3 regions of the Shewanella sp. BJSY2023SW001 genome follow, and region 1 is predicted to be linked to each of the others. Evidence: predicted binding sites of a transcription regulator. Region 1 holds the regulator's gene; each other region holds the start of a gene.
The links. The regulator LexA, encoded in region 1, represses DNA repair genes until DNA is damaged. The targets are predictions, from matches to a motif close to TACTGTATNNNNATACAGTA.

Region 1 (10,500 bases):
AAGCTCAGTACCAGTTTTGCCAGTATCACAGGCAGGGCAAAGGCCAGCAGTAGTATCAAGAGTGGTCTTTGGGTTCGGGAGTTCATCCTGGCTCCTCTTGCTGTAATTGGGCGTTCTGAATTCAGCTCGCCCTATGGTTAGTGTCGATTCAGTTTCCAGCGCCACCAGACAAGCAGTAACAACAGGGCGGCAGCCATGGAAAACCACTGCAGGGCATAACCCAGGTGTTTTTCAGCCGGCATGGGCAATGGCTGCCAGGGTCTTGGCAAGTCCACACCTTCCAGCTGAACCGGCTGCAACACGGCCGGGATCAGTTTGTGCCCAAGCAAGTGCTCGAGCTGCGGCCAGTTGAGATTTTGTATTCGCTTGGGCCAACCGGCTTCGGCCAAGAGCTCCTGGCTCAGTGGGTTACTGCCCTTTTGCCACAATCGGCCTTCGAGGGTGAGGCGTGGCGGTAATGGCAATATCTCTGGCAGTTCACTGCGTTTTTCTGCGGCTGGGATAAACCCCAGCTCCAGCAATAGCCAGGGTTGCTCCGGCTCAACTTGCAGAGGTTGCAGCAACAGGTAGCCTACTCGTCCCTGATACACCTGGTTGTCCAGCAGCAATTGCTTACCGCTCAATACATTGGCGCTCAGCTGCTGTTTCTGCCCTGTGAGTCGGGTGTCTGGGTCTCGCCTCAGCAGAGCTGAAAAGCTGCTTGGCCCCGCATCCGCTCTGGCGGCAATCTCCTGGGCCAATAGTTGCTTTTCTTCAGCGCGCTGCAGTTGCCAGAATCCCAGCTTGACCATGAGTAGAAACAGCCCCAAAGTAAATAACAGTGCAAGGTAACGCCCCCAAGGGATGGGAGAGTGAATGTCAGTCAGTTTTTTCTTTAAAGTCATATTGGTACTGCTACTGCTGTTCATCATTTTCAACCTTGGTCGCGCCCTGTGGATCATGGTGCGCGGCGATTCATCTGTTCCCATGAGCCGTTTTCTTGCCCGCCGGGTGCTGTTTTCGGCGTTGGTGGTTCTTTTGTTGCTGCTGGCATTGGCGCTGGGGATTATTTCCCCTAATCCCCGGCCTTACTAAAGCACATACACAAAAACAAACAGGCATAGCCACACCACATCGACAAAGTGCCAATACCAACTGCCGGCCTGAAAGGCAAAGTGACGCTCAGCGCTGAAGTGCCCCTTTAAAACCCTGAAAAACAGCACCAACAGGAACAGCGTGCCCAGAGTCACATGCATACCGTGGAAACCTGTCAGCAGGAAGAAGGTGTTGCCATAAACGCCGGACTGCAGCGTCAGCCCCAGCTCAGTGTAGGCATGGACATATTCCTCTCCCTGCAAGATTAAAAACGCCAGTCCCAGCAAGATGGTGAGTCCAAGCCAAAGGGTTAAGGCGGTGCGTTTGCCTTTCTCTAACCCCAGGTGGGCAAAATGCAGGGTAATAGAGGAGGTAAGCAGAATAATGGTGTTGAAAAGGGGTAAACCATTCCAACCCATGGCTTGGGTTTCAGTGCCGTCCGGGGTTTTCAGTAAGGGCCAGCCTGCGCTGAATCCAGGCCAGAGCACTTCGTTGGTCATGGCATTGTTGGATGCACCACCCAACCAAGGCACTGCCACCATACGGGCATAGAAGAGGGCGCCGAAAAAGGCCGCAAAGAACATCACCTCAGAGAAGATGAACCAACTCATTCCCTGCCGAAATGACCTGTCCATCTGTGGCGAATAGAGACCACTCATGGATTCATGGATCACGTTTCTGAACCAGCCAATCAGCATGAACAGAATGACAGCAATTCCTGTCAGCAGTACGTAGCTGCCGTGGCCACCGTCAGACTTGAGCTGGGATACATAAGTACCGGCACCATAGGCGATAAGAAAAAGCCCCAATGCGCCGACAATCGGCCAGGCGCTTTGAGCCGGAACATAATAGTGTTCATGTTTACTGGTCATTTCGCTGCTCCTTGCTCCAGGGCATCGGATATCTGTCTATCCGTGATGTCATAGAGGGTGTAAGAGAGGGTCAGAGTGCTGATGGAGTCCGGCAGGTCCGGATCCACGTAAAACACCAGCGGCAGCTCGGCACTGGCATCGGCAGCCAGCGGCTGCTGATTGAAACAGAAGCACTCGGTTTTATTGAAGTAGGCGGCGCCTTGTCCCGGTGAAACGGAAGGGATCGCCTGACCTATCTTGTATTGGTGTGACAGGTTGCGGGCCAGAAAGCGGGTATGGGTCAACTGGCCGGGATGCACCTTGATACGGGTCACTTCCGGCTTGAACTCCCACGGCATTCCCTTGGCCACCTGAGAGATAAACTCCACAGTGACCAAGCGGCTGTTATCCACTTGGGCACTATAAGTGGCGGCGCTGGTGTTGGTCTTGCCATTGATCCCCAACTGCTGACAAAGCACGTCATAGAGCGGCACCAGGGCAAAGCCGAAGCCGAACATGGCTACGGCGCCAAGTAGCAGCAGGCGTACCAGTTTACGGTTGTCGGGGCGGGAGTCTGCCATATCACTTAATCTCCGGCGGAGTGCTGAAGGTGTGATAAGGCGCCGGACTTGGGAGTGTCCACTCAAGTCCTTGGGCACCTTCCCAAGGTTTGGCCGGAGCCTGGGCGCCGCCGCGAATACACTTGATCACCAGTACCAGAAATATCAGCTGTGACAGGCCAAAGGCAAAACCGCCTATGGAGACAATCTGATTGACATCGGCAAACTGCACCGAGTAGTCGGGGATGCGTCTGGGCATACCGGCCAGTCCGAGGAAATGCATCGGGAAGAACAACACATTGACCGAAATGACCGAGCACCAGAAATGCCACTTGGCCAAGGTCTCGCTGTACATATGCCCGGTCCACTTGGGTAGCCAGTAATAGGCGGCGGCCATGATGGAGAAGATGGCACCGGTGACCAGCACATAATGAAAATGGGCAACCACAAAGTAAGTGTCATGGTATTGGAAGTCGGCTGGGGTGATTGCCAACATCAGGCCGGAGAAGCCGCCTATGGTGAAGAGAATAATAAAGGCACAGGCGAACATCATAGGGGCTTCAAAGCTGATGGATCCCCGCCACATGGTGGCAACCCAGTTGAATACCTTGACCCCGGTTGGCACGGCAATCAGCATGGTGCAGTACATAAAGAAGAGTTCGGCAAAGACAGGCATACCTGTGGTGAACATGTGGTGTGCCCACACCAGGAAGGAGAGGATCGCGATGCTGGCAGTGGCGTAGACCATTGAGGCGTAGCCAAACAAAGGTTTGCGACTGAATGCCGGAATGATGGCCGAGATGATGCCGAATGACGGCAAGATCATTATGTACACCTCGGGGTGGCCGAAGAACCAGAAAATATGCTGGAACATCACAGGATCTCCGCCGCCGGCGGCATCGAAGAAGCTGGTGCCGAAGAATTTGTCTGTGAGTACCATGGTCACAGCCCCGGCCAATACCGGCATAACGGCTATCAGAAGGAAGGCGGTGATAAGCCAGGTCCAGACGAACAGGGGCAGCTTCATCCAGTTCATGCCAGGTGCGCGCAGATTCACTATGGTGACTATCACGTTGATCGCCCCCATGATTGAGCTTATCCCCATGATATGTATTGAAAAAACAAACAAGGCTGTGCTGTCTGCGCTATAAGTTGTCGACAATGGCGCATAGAAGGTCCAGCCAAAATTGGGGCCGCCGCCTTCCATAAACAATGAGCTAAGCAGGATTAAGAAGGCGAAGGGTAAAATCCAAAAGCTCCAGTTGTTCATCCTCGGCAGCGCCATATCCGGCGCACCTATCATCATGGGGATCAACCAGTTGGCCAGGCCGGTAAAGGCCGGCATCACGGCACCAAAAACCATGATAAGACCGTGTACTGTGGTCATTTGGTTAAAGAAATTGGGCTCGACCAGTTGCAAACCGGGCTGGAATAATTCAGCACGGATCACCATGGCCATGGCGCCCCCGATTAGGAACATGATGAAGCTGAACCAGAGATAGAGTGTGCCTATATCTTTATGGTTGGTGGTCAGCAACCAGCGCATGATCCCCTTGGGGGCGTGATGATGCTGGTGTTCCTGTTCAGTGACTTCCTGAACACCGGCTTTCGCATCTTGACTGAATGAGTTCATCTTCTTCCCCTACTGCCCGTGGTTATTGACGTCGGCGGCTTGCACTGTGTCGCCTGTGTTATTGCCCCAGGCATTGCGCTCATAGGTCACCACAGCGGCCAGTTCCTTGGCGGTAATCTGTTTGCCGAAGGCTTGCATGGCGGTGCCTGTCTTGCCATGGATCACTATGTCCAGATGGGCTGCTATTGGACCTATGGCAATAGCACTGCCCTTGAGCGCCGGGAACACCCCTTGAAGTCCGGCGCCGTTTGGCTGATGACAGGCGGCGCAGCGCGCCATATAGATCTGTTCGCCAAGCGCCATGGCTTCATCATGGCTCATGGTCTCACTGAGGGCCGCCTGAGCTTCTTCGGCGGCCGTAGCCGCGGCTTGTTTCTGCTTTGCCATCCAGGCGTCGAACTCATCTTCTGCCAGTACCTGCACCACAATCGGCATAAAGCCGTGGTCTTTACCGCAAAGCTCGGCACATTGGCCGCGGTAGATCCCCGGCTTGTCCACCCGGGTCCAGGCTTCGTTGATAAAACCGGGATTGGCGTCTTTTTTGACGGCAAAGGCGGGCACCCACCAGGAGTGGATCACATCATCTGAGGTCATCAGGAATCGGACTTTACGATTGATGGGCAATACCAACGGCTTGTCGACTTCAAGCAGGTAGTGCTCGCCCTTGGCTTCCTGGCCTTCTATCTGGGACCTCGGCGTTGCCAATATGCTGAAGAAGTCGATGTCTTCGCCGAAATAGCTGTAGTGCCATTTCCATTGCGAGCCGGTGATCTTGACCGTCAGGTCGGCATCACTGGGATCCTCCATGGCAATCAGCGTCTTGGTTGCGGGGATTGCCATCAGGATAAGGATTAAGAAGGGGATAAGCGTCCAGGCAATTTCTACCTTGGTACTTTCATGGAATTGGGACGCGACTGCCCCTTTGGATTTTCTATGGTTGATCATGGCGTAGATCATCACGCCGAATACGACCAAACCTATGGCGCAGCAGATATAAAGAATGATCATGTGCAGGTGATACACCTTGCCACTGATCTCAGTTACCCCTTGAGTCATATTCAAGGGCATATCTGCCTGAGCACCTGGAGACAACAAGCTGACGCACAACAAGGTCAGCAAAACACACAGCCATTGCTTCACAAGACATCTCCTCTGTCAATTGCATTCGCAACTACAAAGAAGAGTCACACAGTAAGTCTTTGCTCTATGCAAACTCTTCAGTTCCCAAAAAAGCAACGATGACTTCAAAGTGCGGCGGCGGTTTCACTTAGATCTAGGTATACAGGTGGTAACCACTGTTGCACTTACCGCTGAATATACTCAGCATTTCCGGCGACGGCCTTACTCGCTATAAAGCGAAATGGGACGTTCAACCTACGACGAATTGCATGGAGATAACACAATCGTTGTTCTTACATTACTTGTAGATTAAATTTTGATCAAGATCACGATATTTTCTAACTGTATGAAAGAAAAGCGTCTGTTAATCTAGAGGTGAATTCTGCGTGAGGGGCTGACCAGCGCGGCTTTGCGTCGATTTACAAGGAAAGGTATTGCACCCAAAAGGCACAGAATAAAGGCCATCCCAGGAATGGCCTTTATTCATACAATTAATGGATGGAGCGGGTAAGTTCGTTGAGGCGGTTATCCATCTCTTTCGCCTGCCGTCCTGTTTCCAGCACTATTCCCATGGCTCTGGCGTTACGGGCAACCAGCTGCAATCGACGGTTATCACGGGCATCCAGGCTGTTTATCCAACTGATCACTGCACTGGAGGTGCCGTTGGTCAAGGCTCTTTCCGTTGCCCACAGGGCTTCGATTTCATCCTTGGTGCGCACCAAGAGAACTCTATCCATTCTGACACCGGCCCTTGCTAAGGTTTCCTTGTAACCTATGTTGGCAGGGGCGTTAATCAAGACTATCCAGCGTCCCTGTTGACTCAATTGCGCCAATTGAGGGCAGAGGCGTAATAATTCCTGACGTCCCTGGCTATGGCTGGCCAAGCTGGAGATGCCGGTATGTTGCCAAGGCTGATTGCCGGCAATACTGGTGTCTGTCCACAGGCCCGGGTGTCTTGGGGCGTTGCCCGTCATTATGCTCATAGCCAGTCTCCATTGCGTATTATGCCTACCGCCAGTCCTTCAATGGTCAATGGCTGGAAAGTCAGGTCGACTTTGATTGGGGAGTAAGCCTCGTTCTCGGCATGTAGATAAACCACATTACCTTTCTTTTCAAAACGCTTCACTGTTACATCGTCTTCAACCCTGGCCACCACGACTTGACCGTTACGGGCTTCTTGTACCTTGTGAACCGCCAGGAGATCACCTTCGAGAATGCCTATGTTCTTCATGCTGTCGCCGCGTACCCGCAGTAGGAAGTCGGCGCAGGGATGGAACATGCCAGGGTCGACCTGGTAATACTGCTCAACATGCTCCTGTGCCAGTATGGGTTCCCCGGCAGCGACCTGGCCTATTAAGGGCAGACCTGCTTCTGACTCCGCTTGTTCATCATGTGACAAGCGAATACCACGAGAGGTGCCTGGCATGATCTCAATACAGCCTTTCTTTGCCAGTGCCTTGAGGTGTTCCTCTGCGGCATTGGCACTCTTGAAGCCTAACCGGGTAGCAATTTCAGCCCGGGTTGGCGGCATGCCGGTGTCGGCTATATTGCGTTTAATCAATTCCAGAATCTGTGCCTGGCGCGGTGTCAGTGGTCTCATGGTGATTCCTGTTTTTTCATACAGTACCTGTCAGTATATACAGTATTTTGATCAGCGCAAGTATTAACCAAAATTGAAACGTTTAGGGGAGGGTAAATGTTTTAACCTGTGGCAGATTTGGACAGTCAGGCTTACGAATTATGTGGAGTTCAAGGAATTTGCCAGAGGAGCTGCCGGGACCGGTTCGCACCTTCCCTAGCTAAGATTCAGGAAGTTCTGGTATTCTATTGGGCTATTGATTGTGGCTCAGACACTGAAAAACATGTCCAAACAAGATTCATTCTGGTTTAAATCACTTCGCTGGCTCCAAAGCAAGCTGGTGCATACCACTGTGGTGCCTCAGGATCCTTTCGCCGATTTGAACCTGGATCTCGCCAAGCCGATGGCCTACGTGATGAAGACGGAGTCTGTCAGTGATATCGCGGCGTTGGCGGAAGTCACCCGTAAGTTTGGTTTGCCTTGCCCTTATGAGACGCTCAAGGTTGATGATATTACCGTTCCCAGAGTCGTCTGCCTGGAAGGTGCAAAGCCCCTGTTCGGCAAGCGCAAGGGCAATAAACCTTTTCTCAGCTGTTTCACCTCTTTGCTTCATTTGCATCAGACCAATCCACAACTGGATATTCAATTGGTGCCGGTGAGTCTCTATTGGGGCCGAACTCCGGGTAAGGAAGATGACAGCATGCGCGCCGCCGTATTTGAGCGGGAAAACCCCACTTGGTTGCGCAAGTTTCTAATGATCTTGTTCCTGGGGCGAGACAACTTTGTGCAGTTTTCCAATGCGGTCTCGCTGCGGCTGATGGCCGATGAACATGGAACCGATAAAGCTATTGCCCATAAGTTGGCGCGAGTGGCCAGGGTACATTTCCGCCGTCAGCGTAAGGTGATGACCGGGCCATTACTGCCCAACCGTCAAGCGCTGTTTAATGAACTGTTGCGTTCAGAAACCCTTAAAAAGGCTATAAAAGAGGAAGCCGCAGCCAAGAAGATCCCCGAGGCCAGGGCCAGGGAAATGGCGGAGGAATATCTCGATGAGATTGCTGCCCACTATTCAGACAGCCTGGTGCGTATTGCCCAGCGGATCCTCACCTGGTTATGGAACAAGCTCTACAAGGGGATCAACATCAAGGGCGCCGAGCAGATACGCCAGCTGCATCATGATGGACATGAGATAGTTTATGTACCTTGCCATCGCAGTCATATGGATTATTTGCTGCTCTCCTATATTCTCTATTTTCAGGGTATGGTTCCGCCTCATATCGCCGCCGGTATCAACCTGAACTTCTGGCCTGCCGGGCCTATATTCCGCCGTGGTGGTGCCTTCTTTATCCGCCGCAGTTTCAACGGTAATAAACTCTATACTGCAGTGTTCCGTGAGTATCTGGATCAGCTGTTTGCCAAAGGCTATTCGGTTGAGTACTTCACCGAAGGTGGCCGCTCCCGTACCGGGCGGTTGTTGTCGCCCAAGACTGGGATGCTGGCGATGACGGTCAACTCTGTGTTGCGGGGTATTGAGCGACCAGTGACTTTGGTGCCTGTGTACCTGGGCTATGACCACGTTATGGAAGTGGCCACTTATCACAAAGAACTCAGCGGCAAGAAGAAGCAAAAAGAATCTGTCTGGCAAGTGGTTGGCGCCTTGCGTAAGTTGGGTAATTTTGGTCAGGGTTATGTAAACTTTGGTGAGCCCGTGACGCTGCAGAATTTCCTCAGTGAGGCGGCACCTAACTGGCGCGAAGAGGTGGCAGCCGATCCCGAGCAGAAACCCAGCTGGTTGACTCCGGCTGTCAATACTCTGGCCAATCGGGTCATGACTCATATCAACGATGCTGCTGCTGCCAGCGCAGTGACCCTCACCAGCTTGGTACTATTGTCCTCAGAGCAGAATGCGCTGGAACGAAACCAGTTGGAACGTCAGTTGGACTTGTATTTGGATCTGCTCAAGGAAGTGCCTTACACCCAGTACATCTCGGTGGCCGAAGGTGACGGTAAGCAATTGCTGCAACAAGGTCTGGAGCTGAATAAGTTTACGGTTCAGGAAGATGAACTGGGCGATATCATCTCAATCGACGAGTCGATTGCGGTAACCATGACTTACTATCGCAACAACATCATTCACCTATTTATGGTGCCTTCTTTGCTGGCCAGCTGCCTGGTGCGTCAAGAGCAGTGCTGCCGATCTCGGATGCAAGCGGTGCTTGAGGATTTCTACCCTTTGCTGCAGGCCGAGCTGTTTATGGGTAAGGCCGATGTCAGAGCCTATGCCGATCAACTGCTGGATCGTTTCATTGCCAAAGGTTTGGTGGCCGAAGAAGTCAATGGCTTCCGAGTGCTGGAAGCCGGGATCAATCCGCTGGCGTTGCTGGCCGAAACCATGAGCGAAACCCTTCAACGTTACGCCATCATCTTTAACTTGCTGGCCGCGCACCCGGGTATTGAGCGTGGCGATTTGGAGCGCGAAAGCCACAAGTTGGCCAGTCGTCTTGGCGCGCTGCATGGGATTACTGCCCCTGAATTTTACGACAAGAAACTCTACGGCATCTTGAGTATCAAGCTCAAAGAGCTTGGGTATCTCACCAAGGAAGATACCCGCCATGATATAGAGCGAACCCGGGATTATGCCAACCAGCTACTGCGTCCTCAGGTCAAGCAAACCATAGTTGACAGCGTCGCCGCCGAACAGGAGGCCTGATGGCCAATCATATGAATGCGGCGCCTGCCAAGGCGTCTTTGCTGGGCGGCGCCATGATCATCGCCGGGACCACAGTCGGTGCCGGCATGTTTTCGCTGCCGGTAGAAGGTGCCGGCATGTGGTTTGGCTACTCTGTGCTTATGCTGCTGGGGGTGTGGTTTTGCATGTTCATGTCCGGGCTACTGCTGCTGGAAACCAATCTCCATTTTGAGCCCGGCGCCAGCTTTGACACCCTCACCAAGGAAACTTTGGGGCAATTCTGGCGGGTGCTTAACGGCGCTTCGATAACCTTCGTGCTCTATATCCTTACTTACGCCTATATCAGTGGCGGCGGCTCCATAGTCAATCACAGCCTGGAAGGGATGGATATCAGCCTGCCGCAGAGCTTTGCCGCCCTGGTGTTTGCCCTGGTGCTGGCACTGGTGGTGCTGATAAGTACCAAGGCCGTGGATCGGATCACCACTATAATGCTGGGCGGGATGATTATCAGCTTCTTTCTGGCGATAGGCAATCTGCTGATCGGCATAGACACCAGCAAGTTGTTACTACCTGATGGCGAGAACTCTTATGGCTCATATCTGTGGGCGGCCATTCCTTTCGGGCTGGCGAGTTTTGGCTATCATGGCAATGTGCCGTCGCTGGTGAAATACTACGGCAAGCAACCGGGCACCATTATCAAGGCGATTTTTGTAGGTACCTTTATCGCCTTGGCTATCTACCTGTGTTGGTTGGTGGCGACCATGGGTAATATTTCCCGCGGCGAATTCGGCGCTATTATTGCTCAGGGCGGCAATATGGGCGTATTGGTTGGCGCCTTGTCCAAGGTGATGGATAACTCGCTGCTCAACACCATGCTCACTCTGTTTGCCAATCTGGCGGTAGCCTCTTCATTTCTTGGGGTAACCTTGGGCTTGTTTGACTATTTGGCAGATCTGTTTGGTTTTGACGACAGTCGCTGTGGCAGGGCCAAGACC
Region 2 (10,500 bases), on a different contig from region 1:
CCAAAGTGCGCTGGTATTTGGGGTTTATGTTGCCTAATGAAGTGTTTCAGGCTCCTGTGAAGCAAAGCCTTTGGCAAACCAGCCTGGTCTCAGTGGGGATTATTTTACTGGTGGCGTTAACCGTTTTCCTGATGATGCTGCCTTTTCGGCGTAATCTCAATAGCCTGCTGCACACCATGGAAGATATCGCCGAGGGTGAGGGCGACTTGTCACGCCGCATTGAAATCAACCGCACCGATGAACTTGGGCGTCTTGGCGCAGCATTCAACCGTTTTGCCGCCAAGGTGCAGAGTCTGTTGCTGGAAACCCGTGAGCTCAGTGGTCGGGTGGATAATGGGGTTGCCGCCGCGGCTGAGGTGTGTGACAACGCACTGGCCTCTGTCAGCGCCCAGAAACAGGAAATTGCCTCAGTGGCCACTGCCGCTACCGAAATGGCCCACACAAGCCAGGAGATGGCGACCAGCGCCCAACGAGCCGCCGAGTTTGCCGAGACGGCACTGTTGCAGTCAAGAAACGGCGCAGATGTGGTGCAGCAGGCCAGTCAGGGAATGCACTCACTTTCCACACAGGTTAACCAAGCCGCCGGGGTTATTCGGGCGCTCAGAAGCAGCTCAGAGGAGATAGGCGAGGTGCTCAGTGTGATCCGCGCCATTGCCGAGCAAACCAATCTGCTGGCACTCAATGCTGCCATTGAAGCGGCCCGCGCCGGGGAGCAGGGAAGGGGCTTTGCGGTTGTTGCCGATGAGGTGCGCACCCTGGCATCCCGCACCCAGGACTCGACTACCAATATTCAGGGCATTATCCAGACTCTGCAGCAACAGGCACAGCAAGCCGAACAGGTGATGGAAGCCGGAGTCAGGGAGGCCAACCAGGGCCAAAGCCTGACACTGGAGGTTGAGCGAGCATTGACAGAAATCACCGCGGCAGTGGATGCCATCCAGTTGCAAACCATGGAGATCACCGCGGCGATAGGCCAGCAGGCTGTGGTGGCCGAAGAAGTGGCCTGCAACATTGAAAATGTTCGTGGCCGCTCCGATGAATCCCTGAGCGCCAGCGAAGAATTGTCACAAAAGATGCGGGCATTCCAACAGTTGGCCACGGCTCTGGGGCGTAACATAGGTCAGTTCCGCATCGATTAAGACGAGCTTCAAATCCATAAAGGAGAGCCCAGGATCTCCTTTTTTGCTCCCGATTGAAATATCTTTACGTTATCCCAGCTTGTTAACTGTGTTTATATACAGTACTCTGTTTATATCCGGCTCGACCGAGCCCTTTGAGATCCGGAAAGCAAGCTTGAGAAAGATCATACATATCGACATGGACTGCTATTTTGCCGCGGTGGAGATGCGTGATTTTCCAGAATATCGTGGCCGACCTTTGGCCGTAGGCGGCAGTAGTGACAGACGCGGGGTGATAAGCACTTGTAATTATGAGGCGCGTAAATTTGGCGTTCGTTCTGCCATGGCCTCGGCCTATGCGTTAAAGCTTTGCCCGGATCTGCTGCTGATCCCCGGGCGCATGTCTGTCTATAAGGAAGTCTCGGCAGAGATCCGGGCCATCTTCGCCCGCTATACCTCACTGATTGAACCTCTGTCGCTGGATGAAGCCTATCTGGATGTATCCGATAGCTCGTTATACCAAGGTTCGGCCACCCTAATTGCCGAGGCTATTCGCGCCGATATCCTGGCGGAAACAGGCCTTACGGCTTCTGCGGGTATCGCTCCGGTCAAGTTTCTCGCCAAGGTGGCCTCAGATCTCAATAAGCCCAACGGCCAGTATGTGGTCACGCCACAGGCGCTGCCTGAGTTTGTAAAAAAACTGCCGCTTATCAAGATCCCCGGAGTCGGTAAGGTCACCGCTCAGAAACTGGCCGAAATGGGGCTGCATACCTGTGCGGATGTACAGAAGGTGCCTTTGGCCATATTGCAACAGAGGTTTGGAAAGTTTGGAAGCTTACTTTATGAAAGGGCTCAGGGGATAGACGAGCGTGAACTGACCATCAACCGAGAGCGTAAATCGGTCGGGGTAGAGACCACGCTGGCAGAGGATATCCATACCCTGGCTCAGTGTCGTCAGGTGATGCCACAGTTGGTGCAGGAGTTGGCCCGCCGTTTGGAGCGCGGAGCCAAAGACAGGCAAATTCAAAAGCTGGTGGTCAAACTCAAGTTCAGTGACTTTAAACAGACCACTATAGAAACCCGCTCGAGAGAGTTATCTGTGCGTCTGCTGGATGACTTGCTGACCCAGGCATTGCAAAGAGCCAACGGCCGTGGCATCCGCCTGCTGGGTGTCGCTGTCGGCTTGGTTAGCCAGGATGACAGCCACTCATCGGCAGAGGAAACTCTACAGCAGTTGGATTTGGCTTTCTAAATTGACAGTTTGGATTAGTTTACAGAAATTCAATCGGCTATCGGTTCTTGGGGTAACGGATTGTGAGGCTAAAAAGCTCCTTCTACGGCATTACCTTTATGTGCCAGTTTACCCGACGCTTACTGTATGAGGCGGTTCCTGGGTATTGGGCCATCATCATAGGGCCATCATCAATTTCCAACATTAGACGAGTTGCACAGATAAGGCCGAGAATCTTCGTTGCCCTTAAATAATGGCTTAATATGGCGTATCACACTACCTTCATTTTCGGTGCCTTGGGTTTCAGCAGTTTCTGTATCAAGAGGGCTGACAGGATAAGTCCCATACCGACCAGAGTCGCCAGAGTGATGGCTTCTTTCAATATCAGCGCAATAAACACCATGGACATGAGTGGCGTCAGAAACACCAGATTGGTGATGCTGGCTGCCCGCTCTGTGGTTCTCAGTGCCATTAGCCAGAGCACAAAGGTGACGCCCATCTCAAATAGCCCCACATAGACACCGGCTCCCAGCGCTTGCCAATGCAAAGAGGGCAGACTTTCTGTTGTCAGCAGGGTGATGGTTATCAGCGGTAGACTCACCAAAAAACTCAGCAATAGGCTGACAATGGCATCGCCCTTGTCTTTGGTGTTGATGATCCAATATAGGCACCATAGCAGGGTACTGGAGAGTGCCAGCAGAATACCGAAGGGGTTTTCAAAGTCCATCGATAACAGATTACCGCCGGTGGCTATCACCAGTACTCCAAAGTAGCCTGTGATGGCCGCCAGCATGTCGCTGAGTTGCAGCTTTTGCTGCAACATGGGGGCGGCAAGCAGTGGCAACAGTACCGCCCAGGTGTAGTTCAGCGACAGCGCCTGCTGCGCCGGCAAGAGATCATAGGCTTTGAACAGTACCAGATAATATAGAAATGGATTCAGTATTCCGGTTTGCAGATAAAACCAGGGCCGGGCGCGAAACTGCTGCTTTAATAATGTGAGTTTCCCCTGCCAGGCAAGAATAAGCCCCAGACAGATGGATGAAGTGATAACGGCAATAAACACCAGTTGCAACGGCGAGAAAAAGCCGAGGGCGATTTTAAAGGCGGTCGCAACAGTGGACCAGAGGAATACGGCGGCCATTCCGTAGATCAGGGCCAGCTGGGATTTTTTCACTTTAGAGGTCTCTGTTTCTACTCTTGTTTTATGGCTGGTTCTGCCACGGTCGCAATCGACACTATTTTATTCAGTACTGCTAAACAAAAAAAGATCTCCGGCACCGACGATGCGTAAAAAGATTGTACAAAAAAATCTATTTTTTTCTTCCTGGCCCTTGTAAAGCAGTTTTACGCCCCTATATAGGGGGTAAGGCAAGATTGGGGGCCATCTACAACGGACTTGAAAACAGCGAGTTTACCCCCATATCTGAAATCAGATAAACATATTCAGTTCGAAAGAAAAGATTTTTCGGAGGACCTCATGGGTAAAATTATTGGTATCGACTTAGGCACAACAAACTCTTGTGTAGCTGTCCTCGATGGTGACAAGGCTCGCGTATTGGAGAATGCCGAAGGCGATCGCACAACACCTTCTATCATCGCCTTCACTGAAGACGAGACGCTGGTTGGCTCACCTGCAAAACGTCAGGCTGTGACCAACCCTGCCAACACTTTCTTTGCCATCAAGCGTTTGATTGGCCGTCGCTTCACTGATGATGAAGTTCAGCGCGACGTCAGCATCATGCCTTTCAAAATCATCAAGGCCGACAACGGCGATGCTTGGATTGAAAGCCATGGTAAGAAGATGGCACCTCCTCAGGTGTCTGCTGAAGTACTGAAAAAGATGAAGAAAACTGCTGAAGACTTCCTGGGTGAGCCAGTGACTGAAGCGGTAATCACAGTACCTGCTTACTTCAACGACTCTCAGCGTCAGGCCACCAAAGATGCCGGCCGTATCGCGGGTCTGGAAGTAAAGCGTATCATCAACGAGCCAACTGCTGCGGCACTGGCCTATGGTATCGACAAGAAGCAGGGCGACAACATTGTTGCTGTATATGACCTGGGTGGTGGTACTTTCGATATCTCCATCATCGAAATCGACAGCAACGACGGCGACCAGACTTTCGAAGTACTGGCAACCAACGGTGATACTCACCTGGGTGGTGAAGACTTCGACAACCGTCTGATCAACTACCTGGCTGACGAATTCAAGAAAGAGCAAGGTCTGGATCTGCGTAACGACCCTCTGGCTATGCAGCGTCTGAAAGAAGCTGCCGAGAAGGCCAAGATTGAGCTGTCCAGCACCACTCAGACCGAGGTGAACCTGCCTTACATCACTGCTGATGCGACAGGTCCCAAGCACTTGGTGGTTAAGATCACCCGTGCCAAACTGGAATCTCTGGTTGAAGACCTGATCCAACGCTCACTGGAGCCTCTGAAAGTGGCTCTGGCCGATGCCGACCTGTCAGTGTCTGACATCAACGAAGTGATCCTGGTGGGTGGACAAACCCGTATGCCTAAGGTTCAGGAAGCGGTAACCAACTTCTTCGGCAAGGAACCACGTAAAGACGTGAACCCTGATGAAGCGGTAGCCGTAGGTGCTGCGATTCAAGGTGGTGTACTGGCCGGTGACGTGAAAGACGTATTGCTGCTGGACGTAACGCCTCTGTCCCTGGGTATTGAAACCATGGGCAGCGTAATGACCAAGCTGATTGAGAAGAACACCACTATTCCTACCAAGGCGCAGCAGACCTTCTCTACAGCAGACGACAACCAGAGCGCAGTGACCATTCACGTGCTGCAGGGTGAGCGTAAGCAAGCCAGCGCCAACAAGTCACTGGGTCAGTTCAACCTGGAAGGTATTGAGCCTGCTCCACGCGGCATGCCACAGATTGAAGTGACTTTCGACATCGACGCCGACGGTATTCTGCACGTGTCTGCCAAAGACAAGAAGACAGGCAAAGAGCAGAACATCACCATCAAGGCCTCTTCCGGTCTGTCTGATGATGAAGTCGAGAAAATGGTTCGCGACGCCGAGGCTCATGCCGAGGAAGACAAGAAATTTGAAGAACTGGTCAGCGCCCGCAACCAGGCTGACGGTCTGGTACACGCTACCAAGAAACAGGTGGAAGAAGCCGGTGACGCTCTGGCAGCAGACGACAAGGCCAAGATTGAAACCGCTATGGCCGCTGTAGAAACTGCCACCAAGGGTAACGACAAAGAAGCTATCGAGAAGGCGACTCAAGAGCTGATAGAAGCTTCTGCCAAGCTGATGGAAATCGCTCAGGCCAAGGCACAACAAGGCCAAGGTCAAGGCGAAGCCCAGAGCAGCAATGCCCAGGCCGATGACGTTGTCGATGCCGAGTTCGAAGAGGTTAAAGACGACAAGAAGTAATTGGGTGGTAACACTCGATTAATTCCGGCGGGCGTTACGGGGCAACCCTAACGCCCGCTTGTGTGAATCCAGCTTGGAAAGCGTGAGATTATGTCAAAGCGAGATTATTACGAAGTATTGGGCGTCGGTCGCGACGCCAGCGAGCGGGAGATCAAGAAGGCCTATAAGCGCCTGGCGATGAAGTATCACCCTGACCGCAATCCGGGCGATAAGGCGGCCGAGGCCAGCTTTAAAGAAGTCAAAGAAGCCTACGAGATCCTGACCGACGAAGACAAAAAAGCTGCCTATGATCAGTTTGGTCATGCTGGGGTTGACCCTAACCGTGGCGGTGGTGGTTTTGGTGGCGGCGCTGATTTCGGTGATATCTTTGGTGACGTGTTCGGGGATATCTTCGGTGGTGGTCGTCGCGGCGGGCATCGTCAAGCTGCCCGTGGTTCAGATCTGCGTTACAACCTGGAACTGTCGCTGGAAGAAGCGGTGCGTGGTATTACCCGTGAGCTTAGGATCCCAACCTTGGTTAGCTGTGATCTCTGTGATGGCAGCGGCGCGAAGAAGGGTACCTCGGCTACTACTTGTGGTACCTGTCACGGTGCCGGTCAGGTACAGATGCGTCAGGGTTTTTTTGCGGTGCAGCAACCTTGTCCTACCTGTCATGGTCGCGGCAAGATCATCAAAGAACCTTGCAGCAAGTGTCACGGTGATGGCCGCATAGAAAAGAGCAAGACACTGTCGGTGAAAATTCCGGCCGGTGTCGATACCGGTGATCGTATCCGCCTGGCTGGTGAAGGTGAAGCCGGTGAATTCGGAGCCCCGGCGGGGGATCTCTATGTACAGGTTACTGTGCGCGAGCACCCAATCTTTGTCCGTGACGGCAATAACCTTTATTGTGAAGTGCCGATATCCTTCGCCAAGGCCGCCCTCGGCGGTGAAGTGGAAGTGCCGACACTGGACGGTAAGGTTAATCTGAAGATCCCGGCGGAAACCCAGACCGGCCGCATGTTCCGCATGCGCGGTAAAGGGGTTAAGTCGGTGCGCAGTCACGCGGTTGGCGATCTGCTTTGCAAAGTGGTGATGGAAACGCCGGTGAACTTGTCCGAGCGTCAGAAAGAGCTGCTGCGTGAATTTGAAACTTCAGTCACCGGCGCATCCAAGAAACATAGCCCCAAGGCTGAAGGCTTCTTCGATGGAGTGAAAAAGTTCTTTCAGGATTTGAATAGCTAACCGGCGCTCTACCGAAACAAAAAACCGATGCTCAAGGCATCGGTTTTTTTTGGGGTCATACTTGAGCTGGCGTGAATGTCGCACTCGATACTTATGCCGTTTCTGCTGTTTCCGGCCGCGGATTTAAGCACTTTTAGAATAGCAATGTTCAGAGTTACTGTCTGGTATTCAGAGCCCTGATATTCAGGCACCCAGCTTATGGAGCAGGCTTAGCCACAGTTGTTGCTCTTGCTCACTCAAGCGTGACATAAACTCATCGGCGACTTGCTGAAATGATACCTCGGCCTCAGTAAAAATCTTAGTGCCCGCCGGTGTCAGGGCTACCAGGCTGACTCTGGCATCACGGCTGGCAGTTTCCTTGTCTACCAGACCAATTTTTTCCATTGGGTTAAGCAGGCGGGTGATCCCCGAAGCGCTGAGCCCGGCACCCTGGGCCAGGTCGATCCTTCTGAGTTTATTGCCCTCGGCCTTTGCCAATTGTCTCAGTACCAAAAACTCGCTGAAGCTGATACCGTGCAGCGACAACCTGCCTGCCAGACTGCGTTGCAGTTGACTGTGCATCTCGGTTATAGCAAGCACAATGCTTGTCGTTATGGGTTGTGTCATCTGTGAAACCTCTGGAAACGAAATTAACTTGACCAATGCTTTATCAATACTTGATTGTGCAAGTATTGGTTTGCTTACTTGAGCAGTCAAGTAGTTTGCAAGTTTCTATCGGGTTGGATGACTTATGGCGCTGAGCTTCAGGTCTTTGCCTAAGGCTTTTGTTCGGAAGCAGACTCTTGCTCTTGCGGTGGCGCAGACTCTTGCCCTTGCTTTGGCGCAGACTCTTGCTCTTGCGGTGGCGCAGACTCTTGCCCTTGCTTTGGCGCAGACTCAGCTTGGGTTGCGGGTGCATTGGCCTTGCTTATCATGGCGGCGCTGCGCTCAAACGTCATTATCAGGCGCTCAAACATCCCCTGAACCATCTCCAGTTGCTCCTGTGTCAAACCATCGGTTTGCAGCCGGGCTAAAAGGCGTTCGCAACTGTTACGGAAATCAGGTGGATTTTCGCCGCGGGAACAGAAGATAAAGGCGTTGGCGAGCGCCAGTTGCCAGTCTTGCAGTAGTTCGTCGAGTTGGCTGTCGCTGATGCTGGCCAGCAGGCGGCGCAGACGCATTGATACATGGCCCAGGTTAAGGCCGGTGAGGCCTAAGTCGGTCAGGGTTCGGTTGTTGCTCTGGCTGCTGCGTTCATAATTGGCCAAGCGCAGCAAGCGATCAGCCATACGGGCATTAAACCAGTCTTCAGGCTTGTCCTGTTTGACCATCTCAATCAGATCTTTGCGGGTGGCGTTGAGTAGGCGTTGCTGCATCATTTTGACTCCTGGCTCAGTCACCAGCTTAAACAGCCAATAGAGGATGCTGACGCCGACAAAGATGGCCATCGCCTTGCTCAGGGTGTTGTCTACGGCAAAAGCCTGGCTCATGTCTTTGCCGGGGCTGACCAAAATGGCAAATGGTATGCAAAATCCAAGGCCGTAGGGCAGGGTGGCCTGATTGGCCAGGGCCATCAGACCAATAAAGAAGGGGCCTGCCAATACCAACAACATGATCTCAATATCGCCGCTGCTTTGGGCCAGTAGTCCGAGGGCGTAAAATATTGCGACAGGAATGGCTATCATTACTCCTATCAGTAGTCGCCGCAGGATCATGCTCAAAAGGGGTAAGGGCAGTCTGGCCATCATGATGGAGAAGATCACCGGCATAGTCATTATCATCAGGGCCGCACTGGAAGCGGTGCCAATCCACATCCCGGCACCTATCAGGAAAATCAGCATGGTTCTGACACCCGTGATAAGCCCCAGCAGGGGATCTCTGTGGGTCTGCATTGCGGGAGCATTGAGCAGCGTTTTATCCGGTGACTCCAACGCCTTGAATGCCCGCAGCACCAGCACCAAATCGCTGGCCAGCTCCGAGGCGGTTTTCAGCAGCCGCGATTCCAGTGGGCTGATACAGGTATGAGTGTTGCGAAAGTGGATGATTTCGCGCCTTTGCCTGTGTGCCAATTCATAACAGAATTGGAAATCGTCCGACTCGGACATCGCCTTGAAGTTGCTTTTTAGGGTACGGATTAGCCCTGAGAGGGTGCCTGTCATCAACTCTTCATGGTTACGCTGCAAACGGCCGAATATCTGGATCACGGCGAGCAATGATAACACCTTGTTGAATAACAAATTGGCCGCACGACTGCGTCCCGGGCCTTCCGGACCCTCGTAGCTGAGAGCGTTGGCATCGTCGCTGGCTGCTGCCAGTGATTCAAGAATTGCGTCTATCTGATTATGGCGATTTTCATGGGAGCCGTTGAGATCCAGCTCCAGTGTGAGGTATTCCAGGGTTTGGTTGACTATTTTACGGGTTTGTTTTTGTAGCCCTTCGGTGACTCTGACTGGCCACAGCAACTGGCTCACCAGAGTGGCACAGATGGCACCGACTATAATTTCGCTGACCCTGGAGTGGGCGACGGCGAAGATGGTTTCACTGTTTGCTGTAGCTGGGCTTACCATCACTAAGAGCACAATAAGACAGGGGGTGATCCCCGCCATGGCGAAGGCGTAGACAAAGTTGATATGGCGTACCATGGCCGACAATGCAGAGTTGAGCCCCAACCACAGCGCCAGGGTGAGCATGGCCAGTTCGGGGGCACCGTAAAAAATGCTGAGAATAGCTATGCCGGCAACCCCGCCTACCAGGGTGCCTATTATCTGGCAAAGACCTTTTTCCAGCACCAGGCCACTTTCGGGGCGCATCTGCAGGAATATTGCCGATACCAGCGCCCAGTAGGGGCGCTCCAAGTCCAGATAGAGCGCCGCCGTCAATGCCAGTGCCATGGCAATCACCCCTTTGGTGGCGAAGATTAGCGTGCGCTTGTCCGGGGTCAGAAATACCGCCAGCGTGGGAGATAGGGGCATATTATTTTTCGGCTTGCAGTTGGATGGAAACCGTCAATCCGGCGCTGAGTTCATGTTGTTCCGAAGCCGGGTCCAGCTTGATATCCACAGGGATCCTCTGCGCCAACCTGACCCAGTTGAAGCTCTGTTGAATTTGCGGCAATAGTTGACCATTGGCATTGGTATTGGTATCGGCAATTGCTTTGCCTATGCTGATCACTTCGCCCCTGAGCGGCTTGCCACCGCTCATTAGGCTGATTTTGGCCTTTTGGCCTACCTTTATTAGTGGCAGCTTGGTTTCTTCAAAGTAACCTGTGACATAGAAAGAGCCTTGTTTAACCAGAGATAATACCGCCTTGCCCTGGTTGACATAGTTGCCCTGACGCAGGCTGAGGTTGATTATGGTGCCATCGGCGGGGGAGTGAACCTGAGTGCGCTGAAGATCTATTTTGCTGCTGTCGAGTCTGGCCTTTGCTAAGTTGTAGCTGGCTTTGGCCAACTCTGTGTTGATCCGTGCAGTTTCCAAATCCTCTTCACTGATCACCTCGCGGCCGGTGAGATTCTTGCGCCGTTCATATTTGTGCTTGGCCAGTTCCCAAGCGTGTAGCT
Region 3 (10,500 bases), on a different contig from region 1:
AGTGGCAAGCCAAAAATATGTTTAAGCTGGCCAATAGAGATAAGAATACCAGAAGCAGTCATAAAGCCAGAAAGCACCGGATGGCTTAAAAATGTGGTCAGAAATCCCAGTCTTAGTACCGACATCAGCAATAGCACGATACCGGAAAGAAATGCCAAGGTTGCAGCGGCGGTGATATAACCCTGGCTACCAGTTTCAAACAGTGGAGCAACGGCCTCTGCGGTCATTAACGAGATCACCGCTACCGGGCCCACGGCCAGTGTTTTACTGGTGCCAAGCATAGTATAAACAATCAGCGGCAGGATACTGGCGTACAGACCAACAACGGGGGGCAGACCAGCAACCATCGCGTATGCAAGGCTTTGTGGGATAAGCATCAAAGTCACGATAATAGCAGCTAAGCCATCTTTCGTGGCGTCATGACGCGAATAATCAGGCAACCAAGATGAAATCGGCAACCATTCCAACCAAGAATTTTTCATGCTTTGGCTATCCTAAGCAATGTGTGAATTCGGTTAATCGGGTTGCTTAACCCAACTAAGATCAAAACCCATTTTGGTAGCTTGGGCAATACGTCGATCAAATGAACCCAATTCGGTGCAGCTTATCGACCAGAGTGCGCTGCAACGTGTTCCCGTGCGACAGAAAGCCAAAATAGGTTTAGGGGCGTGCATAAAGAACTGACCAAACTGCTTTCCCTGATCCTGAGTAATATTTCCGGAAATAACCGGCAGGTGAAAATAGGTCATCCCCTGTTCTTTAGCCAGTCGTTCAATTTCTCTATTCAGTGGCTGATCATTTTCTTCCCCATCTGGACGGTTATTGATGATCGACTTAAATCCCATTGATGCCAGACGTGGTATGTCGCTGGGTAAAATTTGTGGTGAAACGGTAATTGATTCCGTTAAATAGATTGGTATTAGCATAATCGCAACTCAGTTTCAGACTTTATTCAATGGTATTTTCAGATAGCGCACACCATTATCTTCTTCCGGTGGTAACTCTCCGGCACGCATATTGACCTGAACCGAAGGCAAAATCAGGGTTGGCATATTCAGTGTGGCATCACGTCCTCTGCGCATCTCAACAAATTGCTGCTCAGAAATATTCTGTTTGACGTGAATATTGTATAGGCGTTCATCACCAATCGTAGTTTCAAACAGGTACTCTTCGCGATTTGGTGCTTTGTAGTCATGACACATAAAGACGCGTGTTTCATCAGGCAGAGCGAACAATTTCTGAATTGAGCGATAGAGGGTTGCTGCATCTCCTCCGGGGAAATCGCAACGGGCGGTGCCGTAATCGGGCATAAATAAAGTGTCGCCAACAAATACGCAGTTACCAATCACATAAGCCATACAGGCAGGAGTGTGGCCCGGAGTATGAATTGCGTGCGCTTCAATATTACCAAGAGTAAAAGTCTCTTGATCGGCAAACAAATGATCAAACTGACTGCCGTCCATCGCGAAATCACTACCGGCATTAAATAGCTTGCCGAACGTATCTTGTATCACAGTGATTTTTTCACCAATACCCAGTTCGCCACCAAGTTTCTGCTTGATATAGGGGGCCGCACTTAGATGATCAGCATGAACATGAGTTTCAAGGATCCACTCGACCTTTAAGCCACTTTTCGTTACAAACTCAATCAGTTTATCTGCTGTTTCGTAAGAAGTCCTGCCTGAAGCGGGGTCGTAGTCTAGTACCGAATCGATAACGGCACATTGCTGGCTGTTTGGATCTACGACTACATAGCTGTAGGTGAATGTTTTCGGATCGAAAAATTCGTAAACGCTGGGGGTCATATTTCCTCCTTGATTCCATAAAAGATGATTAACGTCACGTGGGCCGGATAGCATCCGTTTACATAGCAACTCGCATGGTTTGCGGATTACAGCTTTTTTACTGAAGCACCAGTCAACCTAGTTATAACCTTGAACTTTAAGTACTTCGGCTTCTTGAGTGGTTGCCGGTGGTGGAACAATCACTTCATTGCCTGGGATCCAGCTTTCTGGAGTTGCACATACGTTTGCATCGCTAGTTTGTAGTGTTTCAGCTAGACCTAAAATTTCTGCCACAGAACGGCCATTGCTCATTGGGTAGTAAAGCATTGCGCGGAGTACGGCTTCAGGGGCGATAACAAAAGTGGCACGAACCGCAGAAGTATTACTCGCACCTGGCTGAACCATGCCGTAAGCACCAGCGATTTTTATATTTAGGTCAGCAATAATCGGGAAGTTAATTTCAACACCCAAGTTATCTTTAATGCTACGAGCCCATGCGATGTGTGCATGAATACCTTCGATAGACAGCCCCATCGGTTCACAATTAAGAGCTGTAAAATCTGCACTTACCTGAGTAAACGCCATAAATTCAGTGGTACATACCGGGGTAAAGTCTGCCGGATCAGAGAAAAGAACCAACCATTTACCTTTGGAGTCTTCCAGGCTAAGCGTACCCTGGGTGGTTTTTGCGGTGAAAGGCGGAGCTGCTTCATTTAGACCTGGCATCGCAACTACAGTTGTCTGTTCAGTCATATAGCGTTTCTTACTTGCATCAGGATTTTGTCAATAAGATTTTTCTAATAGATATACTATAATAGCATTCGCTACTAAGTACAAATAGAAATTCTCAATTAGTCCGAGAGGGTATAGCGATTAGGGAAGCAGGAATTCAGATAATAAGCACCGGAACAAAAGTGCGTTAAACAGCGCGGCTTCAAACCAAGAACTACGGCTCCGGAGTTACCATAGGGAAGCATATGAAGGATAATTTGCAGCCTAAAGCTGACTTGGCTAAAATTACTGTAATTTTATCCAGTAATACTGTTCAGTGACAGTCAAAGGACGCAGTGGATGATCCTCTATATCGCCGAAAAGCCCAGCCTTGGGCGCGCCATCGCCGAGGTGCTCCCTAAACCCCATCGCAAACATGAGGGCTATATCGAGCTTGGCAATGGTGATTGTGTTTCCTGGTGTATAGGTCATCTGCTGGAGCAAGTTGAGCCGGATGCCTACGATCCCGCCTACAAGTCCTGGCAGTTGGAGCATCTGCCTATTGTCCCGTCCGATTGGCAGGTTAAACCCAAAGCCAGCAGTCGCGGGCAACTTAGTGTCTTGCGTAAATTGGTCAAGCAGGCCAGTGAGTTGGTCAATGCCGGCGATCCGGATCGGGAAGGACAGTTGTTGGTAGATGAAGTGATTGCTCACCTTGGGGTCAAGGGCGATAAGCTGGCGGCGGTCAAACGCTTGTTGATAAGCGACCTCAACCCGCAGGCGGTAAAACGCGCCCTGGGACAGATGCGCAGCAACCGCGAGTTTGTGCCATTGTCGACTTCGGCACTGGCACGCAGCCGAGCAGATTGGCTCTACGGCATGAATATGACCCGTGCCTATACCCTGCAGGGGCGCAAGGTGGGCTATCAGGGCGTGCTTTCGGTCGGTCGGGTGCAAACTCCTGTGCTTGGTTTGGTTGTCCGGCGCGATCAGGAAATCGCCGCCTTTGTGCCCAAACCTTTTTATGAAGTGCTGGCCCATCTTAGTACCCAAGAGGGCAGCTGTTTCAGCGCCCGCTGGCAGCCCAGTGAGGCCTGTCAACCTTGGATGGATGAGGAGGGGCGGGTGCTCTCCCGCGGTTTGGCGATGAATGTGGTCGGCAGGATCACCGGCCAACCCGGCCGGGTAGATGAGCTGGAGCGCAAGCAAAGACACCAGGCGCCGCCTTTGCTCTATAGTCTATCGGCGCTGCAGATTGATTGTGCCAAACGCTTCGGCATGAGCGCCAAAGAGGTGCTGGATACGGCGCAGTCTCTGTATGAACGGCATAAATTGATAACCTATCCGCGATCCGATAGCCGCCATTTGCCCAAGGCGCAGTTACAGCTGGCCCCGGTAGTCTTGAATGCTATTACCCAAGGGGTAGCAGAGCTGCTGCAAGGCTGTGAAGCGCCTAATCCCGCCCTTAAGTCCAAGGCCTGGAACGATGCCAAGGTAGACGCCCATCATGCAATAGTGCCTACGGAAAAGACGGCTAACCTCGGTGTGTTGTCACAGCGTGAGCGTCAGGTGTATTTGCAGATTGCCCGTCAGTATTTGGCGCAGTTTTACCCCAATTATGAATACCTTGAAACCCGCGTTGTGATCGACATTGCCGGAGGTTGCTTCGTGGCTAAGGCCAAACAGCCATTAAAACAGGGTTGGAAGCAATTGTTTGGCAAACAAAAAGCCGACGATGAAGCGGAAGATATTCAAACTGTTTTGCCTGAGCTGACTCAGGGGCAGATGCTGGATTGCCTCAAGGGTGAATTAGTGGAGAAGATGACCCAGGCGCCCAAGCATTTTACCGATGCCACACTGCTGGCGGCGATGACAGGCATAAGCCGCTATGTGAAAGACACTGAGATCCGCAAAATTCTCAAGGAAACCGATGGGCTGGGGACAGAAGCAACCCGAGCCGGGATCATTGAACTCTTGTTTAAACGTGGCTTTTTGAAACGTCAGGGCAAGAGTATTTTGGCTACCGAGGCCGGCAGCGGGCTTATTCAAAGCCTGCCCGAAGTGGCCACCACGCCGGATATGACGGCGCTGTGGGAAAGTAGCCTGGATGCGATTTGTCGCCGTGAACTTAAATATCAGGCTTTTATGCAGCCCTTGACGGCTAAATTGGGCGAGCTTATTGAGCAGGCCAAGGCACAACTGCCTACGGCCTTGAGCGGCGTGAAAAGTACAGGCTTCAAAGGACGTAAACGTCGCAGTGGCGCTTATGCCGCTAAGGCCGGTGCCTCCAAGGGCGCAAGCATCAAGAAGGGCACTGGCGTTAAGACCGGCACCGCCAAGCGCAGCTATCGCTCAGCGACCAAGAGCAAAACCAAAGCCCAGTCTGCAACTTCCTGAGGACTGGCGGTTATTTCAAGCGTCGGTATTGGTTGGACAGGGGATGGTACTCGTATCCCAGCGCCCTGAGCTTATGCTCGAGCAGGGTAGGTGACAGGTCAAGCTCGTAATAAAGTGCATCTTTGTCCGGGCAACTTAGCCTCAGTTTCTCATTGACTATGCCCAACAGTATTTCGGCGGGCAGATGTTGCAGGCTTTCCATATTCCCTCCAAGTGTCAGCTATTGACTGCCCCATAATGCAATAGAGTTGGCTTGGGTTGCAAATCTCACCTGAGTGTATTTAAAGTTTTAAAAAAATCAACATCTTAATAAAGTAATTTTATTTTCTGTTCCAGGCGGTTTTATCAATCTTTTTACCGGTTCCTGCTAGATCAAATATTCGCAAACACTTTAACTAAATTCAATATAATTGTTTAAAAATCAATCTGTTAATGTTTGTTATCAAGGTATTTGATTCTGCCCTTGTCGATACGCATGCATTCCTTTTGCTGCAGAAACAGTTCGCTTGTTACAACGATATTTAATTCTTCTCACGGCATTTAACGCTTTCCAATCACGATATTTCACGATTTGTCGATCCAGCGCAGGAAACCAGGGGCTGGAATTGGCTTTTTTACAGCTGGCACGCAAACTGCAGCCCTCGAGTAACACATATAAATATGTCTAATAAATCAGCGTATTAAACGCGTTTTACTTATAAAAGGGTAATGAATATGAACAAGAAGATCCTGGCACTTGTGATCCCGGCTATGCTGGCAAGTGGCGCTTCCCAGGCTGTGGAGCTGTATAAAGATCAGACCAACAGTGTAAACATGATCGGCTGGCTGGGTTTTGCTGCCTTCAATGATGGTCATGAAACCTCTGTTATCGATAATTTCTCTCGCGTAGGTTTCCGTTTTGATCGTCAGGAACGCAATGGCTGGCGCGCCTTTGCCCACACTGAGTGGGGCATCAACATGGTGACCAGTGATGACGGCCTGATCTACACCCAAGGCCAGGGCGGTGGTCAGATGCGCGCCGAGAAGAACAGTGACTTCTTGTTCAACCGCTTGGGTTATGTGGGTATGGCTCACGACAAGTGGGGTACTCTGACTTTCGGTAAGCAGTGGGGGGCATATTATGATGTGGCTTATACCACAGATATCCTGGATGCCTTCACTGGTTGGTCTGTTGGTGCCTACACCTTTGGTGACGGCGGCCTGACAGGTGCCGGTCGTGCCGATGCTGCCTTCCAGTATCGCAATACCTTCTTCGGCAAGCTGCATATCGCCCTGCAGTATGCTTCCAAGCAAAATGACGATGTTGCCCTGTTTGACGAAAACGGCGTGGCGCTCAACGATGGCTCTGAGCTGAGCTTTGACTCCAGCTATGGTGCCAGCGTGACTTACTATGTAACCGATAAGTTCAAGGTGTTGGCCGGTTTCAACCGTGGTGACTTTGAAGGCAACCTGGCCGGTGTCGCCGTTGATGATACCAACCAGATCGTCGGTATCGGTGCCCAGTACGGCAGCTTCTACCAGTATGCTCCAGGCCGCGAAGCAGATGGTCTGTACGTTGGCTTCAACGCTCACAAGAGCAAGCAAAACGAACTGGTTGGTGGCAACCTGTACGATTCTACCGGTGGAGAATTCATCGTTGCTTACCAGTATGACAACGGCTTTGTTCCTTCATTCCTGTTGAGCTATCAGGATCTGGATACTGATGCCAACACCGCCATCCAAGGCGACTGGACCCGCCAATTTGCAGTTCTGGGTCTGCACTACCGTTACAGCCGTGACACTGTGATGTATGCCGAAGCCAAGATTGACTTCAGCAGCATGGATGACAAGTCCTGGGAAGATCTGCAGGACAACAACTATGCGGTAGGTATCCGTTACTTCTTCTAAGGGGCTCCCTGTATTTCCCTGCAAAGGCCACCTTAGGGTGGCCTTTTTTTCACTTTTGTTGCCTTGATTCGAAAGGAGAACAAGCGAAACTATGACAGTGAGTAAAGGTCTGTGGTTAACGGCATTATTTAGCTTGTTGGCATTGGGAGAGACTGGTGCCGCCGCGGCATCTACTCGTGTGGAAATTGGTTACCTGGGGTTTTCCGGGGATACCCGTAGCGACAATCGCGGCGCTTTCAACCAACCTTTTGTGGCTTTGAGCTATTTTAATCGTGATGAACATAACACCTTTTATCAACTATTGAAGGTGGAGAACCCGGCTAAAGCCGTCGCCGATAAACGGGTTGCATTTAAATCTTTGACCATTTGGCATTATCGCCTTAATGAAGAGCGTACCGCCTTATGGTTACAAAATTTTCTCGGTACTCATAAACATTTGACCGAAGATAATTTCTATTTGGGATTAAAACAGCATTTTGATTACGGCTCGCTGCGTTTTAATCTGGGGCTGGCGGGGCACTATAGCGTAAGCCAGTCCAATCTGACCGACAGGGATTACTCAGGGGTATCCGGCGTGGTGCTCAATGGCAACAGTTATTACGACTTGCCAGTGTTTCCCAAGGGCTGGAAATTAAACCTGGATTATACTGCGGCTTTTGGGCGTGACCGCGAGCATGCGGCGGTATTTGGTTATGACGACGATTATGGGCATCAGTTGTTTGCAGCGATCTCCGGTTCATTAGTCAAAGATCTGAACCTGAAACTGCAGTTGACGCATTACCAAAGTTGGGGCACTGCGCCCAACGATGGTTTGGAATACAGTGTTGCCGTCAATTACGCATTTTGATCTATTAAACCAATAAGGCCGAAAGAGATGACTTTCGGCCTTATTATTTTTGAGTTGTCGATTACACAATTCCCAGTTTTTTCATTTTGCTGCGCAGCGTATTGGGGTTGATATCCAACAGCTCGGCAGCGCCGCCGGGGCCGTAGAGTTTGCCGCCGGTCACTTTAAGGGCGTGCTCTATGTATTTACGGGTCATGGTTTCCAATGGTACCAGTTGATTGCCCGCATGACTGGGGTCGACCACTATGGTCTGGCCGCTGGCAGTGGCCACGGCTTCGGTTTGCGGCGCCAGGAAACTGAAGTCCAGTGGTCCGGCCGGGTTTTGAATGATGGCCCGTTCCAGCACATTGATCAGCTCCCGGACATTACCGGGCCAATTGTACTGGCTGAGAATGGCCAACTGCTCAGGGCGGATGCAGGGGAGTTTGAGCAACTGGAATCGGGCGCTCAGCTGTTCAATGAAATGCTGTACCAATAGCGGAATATCTGTCCTTCGTTGGCGCAGAGAAGGGATATCAATCGGGAATACTGCCAGTCGGTACCAGAGATCCTCGCGAAAATCCCCCTGATGCACCATGGCTTGCAGGTGTCTGTGAGTCGCGGCAATCACCCTGATATCCAAATGCACCTGTTCATGGCCGCCGACCCTGGTGATGGTGCTGTTTTGCAGTACCCTGAGCAATCTCACCTGAGCCGAGAGTGGCAGTTCACCAATCTCATCGAGGAAGATGGTGCCGCCATTGGCTTGTTCAAAGTAACCGGCCTTGCGCGACTCGGCGCCGGTAAAGGCGCCTTTTTCATAGCCGAACAACTCAGAGTCGATCAGGGTTTCAGGAATGGCGCCGCAGTTGACTTTGACAAAGGGTTTGCCGACTCTGGCCGAGAGTTCATGAATGGCGTTGGCGATCACTTCTTTACCGCAACCGGTTTCCCCCAGCATCAATACTGTGGTGTTGAGGTGGGCGATGGATTGCACCTGTTGCATCACCTGCTTTAGCCCTGAATTGGCACCGACCACACCGTTTTGTACATCAAGAGTGCGTTTGAGGCTAACGTTTTGTTTTGCCAGCGCCTGATTTTCCAGCAGCAGATTACGACCTCTGAGATTGAGGGCGGTGATCAGGGCAAAGGTACTCATCTGCGGCGCCAGCATATCTGCGTGGCGGGGACGGAAAGTGCCGACGCTCTTGGAGTAAAAGCCTACTATGCCCAAATGGGTATCTTCCATCGACATACGTAAAATGATCAGTGAGCGGATCCCGGGGATCACCTTAGGGGCAGCCTGGGATGTCACGGGATCATGATCAATGTCGTTAACAATCCTCACCCTGGGCCTATCGGGATCTTCCAGTGTTTTGGCCAGTCCCTCAGGGAGGGATACCTGGATATCGAGGGTACTTGCCTGCGTTTCGCTTGCCTGGGCGATAAATTGTATGTCATTGAATTCTTTTCGATAAATGTTAATGAATAGGCCGTCGAGTGGCACTGAGTCACGTACATAGTCGAAGTAGTGTTTAAGCGAGGTTTCCAACTGCAGGCTACTGCAGAGCCGCCTGGTACACTCGTAATAAAAGTGTTTTTCCATTGATATTTCAAATAAACCGCGAAGTTTCGTGATTGTAGATCTTTATATTTCGTGATTCTGTGGCCGTAATCATAAATCTCCCCCTGAGCACCTCTTTTTGGTTAGTTGGCATGGCCGGTGCAACTGGTTGACTGAGTTCTTTCCCTGCATGAAAGGAAAATAAGTACATGACAGAAAAACAGAAAATAGACAGTAGTCGTCGTCAGTTGCTCAAAGGCGGCGCCGCTCTGGCAGTGACCGGGGTGGGGATGGCTGTCAGCAATGGTGCCATGGCCCAGTGCCGCGAACAGGCGCCGGAATCCTTTGATGAACTGGTAGACGTATTGGTAGTCGGCAGTGGCTTTGCCGGTATGGCTGCGGCGCTGCAGGCCCGGGAAGCCGGCGTCAGCGTAATGGTTATCGACAAGATGCCTGTTTTTGGCGGCAACTCAACCATTAACGGTGGTGCCATGGCGGTTGCCGGTTCTCCGTTGCAAAAGCAGGCCGGTATTGAAGATTCAGTTGATGCCATGGTCGCCGACATGTTGCGCGCAGGTCGAGGCATGAATGATGTTGAGATGCTCAAGCTGGTATGTAACGGCACGGCGGAATCTTGCCAGTGGCTGATAGATTATGGCGTCAAGTGGAAGCCTTTCGTACAGCATTTCGGTGGTCACAGTGTGCAGCGGGTACTGCAGACAGTTGAGAGCTCCGGCGCCGGTATCATACGTCCGCTGGTCAAGGCTGCCCGCGCCAAAGGCGTGATCATGAAAAATCAAACCAAGCTCGAATCTTTTATCCGAGATGATGAAGGCCGCGTGATCGGGGTCGAGGTTCGTGAAGGTTATTATTTCCCAAGGGAGCGGACAGGTAAGATACGCACCATAGGTGCCCGCAAAGGGGTGATCATGGCGACCGGCGGCTTTGGTCGGGATATCGAATATCGCATGATGCAGCTGCCTGAGCTGAACAATGACCTGGACTCAACCAACCATCCGGGTGCCACATCTGAAGCACTGAAGCAGATGATGCTTCTGGGTGCCAACCCTATCCATCTGGATCAAATCCAATTGGGTCCGTGGGCATCACCCGATGAGAAAGGTTTTGGAACTGCATCCCAGTTCAACACCATTGCCACTTATCCTCACGGCATAGTAGTGGATGTGCGCACCGGTGAGCGTTTCTTTAATGAGTTGGCCGACCGTAAGGCGCGTGCCGATGCCATCATGACCCGCAGAGATGAGCACAACAACCCTGTGTATCCCATTGGCTTTACCAATGCCGAAGGCGCCAAGAATGCCCAAACTTTG

Region 2: dinB (DNA polymerase IV) is a predicted target of LexA. The motif match lies at 1,224-1,243, and genes of this name have one in related genera.
Region 3: ACMHXH_RS08460 (DNA topoisomerase III) is a predicted target of LexA. The motif match lies at 2,803-2,822, and genes of this name have one in related genera.

The regions. Positions count from the first base shown of each region.
Region 1 is NZ_JBKORF010000076.1:21,082-31,581, reverse strand. It holds gene ACMHXH_RS17045 (hypothetical protein) at 1-86, opposite strand, end outside; gene ACMHXH_RS17040 (SURF1 family protein) at 138-884, opposite strand; gene ACMHXH_RS17035 (DUF2909 family protein) at 856-1,074, shown strand; gene ACMHXH_RS17030 (cytochrome c oxidase subunit 3) at 1,071-1,946, opposite strand; gene ACMHXH_RS17025 (cytochrome c oxidase assembly protein) at 1,943-2,506, opposite strand; gene ctaD (cytochrome c oxidase subunit I) at 2,508-4,118, opposite strand; partial or broken gene coxB (cytochrome c oxidase subunit II) at 4,137-5,258, opposite strand; gene ACMHXH_RS17010 (cell division inhibitor SulA) at 5,729-6,220, opposite strand; gene lexA (transcriptional repressor LexA) at 6,217-6,837, opposite strand; gene plsB (glycerol-3-phosphate 1-O-acyltransferase PlsB) at 7,100-9,526, shown strand; gene mtr (tryptophan permease) at 9,526-10,500, shown strand, end outside.
Region 2 is NZ_JBKORF010000022.1:22,548-33,047, forward strand. It holds gene ACMHXH_RS05110 (methyl-accepting chemotaxis protein) at 1-1,139, shown strand, start outside; gene dinB (DNA polymerase IV) at 1,294-2,370, shown strand; gene ACMHXH_RS05120 (DMT family transporter) at 2,621-3,523, opposite strand; gene dnaK (molecular chaperone DnaK) at 3,827-5,740, shown strand; gene dnaJ (molecular chaperone DnaJ) at 5,831-6,961, shown strand; gene ACMHXH_RS05135 (MarR family winged helix-turn-helix transcriptional regulator) at 7,145-7,567, opposite strand; gene ACMHXH_RS05140 (FUSC family protein) at 7,717-9,912, opposite strand; gene ACMHXH_RS05145 (HlyD family secretion protein) at 9,914-10,500, opposite strand, start outside.
Region 3 is NZ_JBKORF010000036.1:51,742-62,241, reverse strand. It holds gene ACMHXH_RS08480 (SulP family inorganic anion transporter) at 1-482, opposite strand, end outside; gene ACMHXH_RS08475 (TIGR01244 family sulfur transferase) at 516-926, opposite strand; gene ACMHXH_RS08470 (MBL fold metallo-hydrolase) at 942-1,805, opposite strand; gene ACMHXH_RS08465 (peroxiredoxin) at 1,923-2,537, opposite strand; gene ACMHXH_RS08460 (DNA topoisomerase III) at 2,856-4,892, shown strand; gene ACMHXH_RS08455 (DUF4250 domain-containing protein) at 4,903-5,094, opposite strand; gene ACMHXH_RS08450 (porin) at 5,607-6,779, shown strand; gene ACMHXH_RS08445 (hypothetical protein) at 6,871-7,626, shown strand; gene ACMHXH_RS08440 (sigma-54-dependent Fis family transcriptional regulator) at 7,688-9,211, opposite strand; gene ACMHXH_RS08435 (flavocytochrome c) at 9,379-10,500, shown strand, end outside.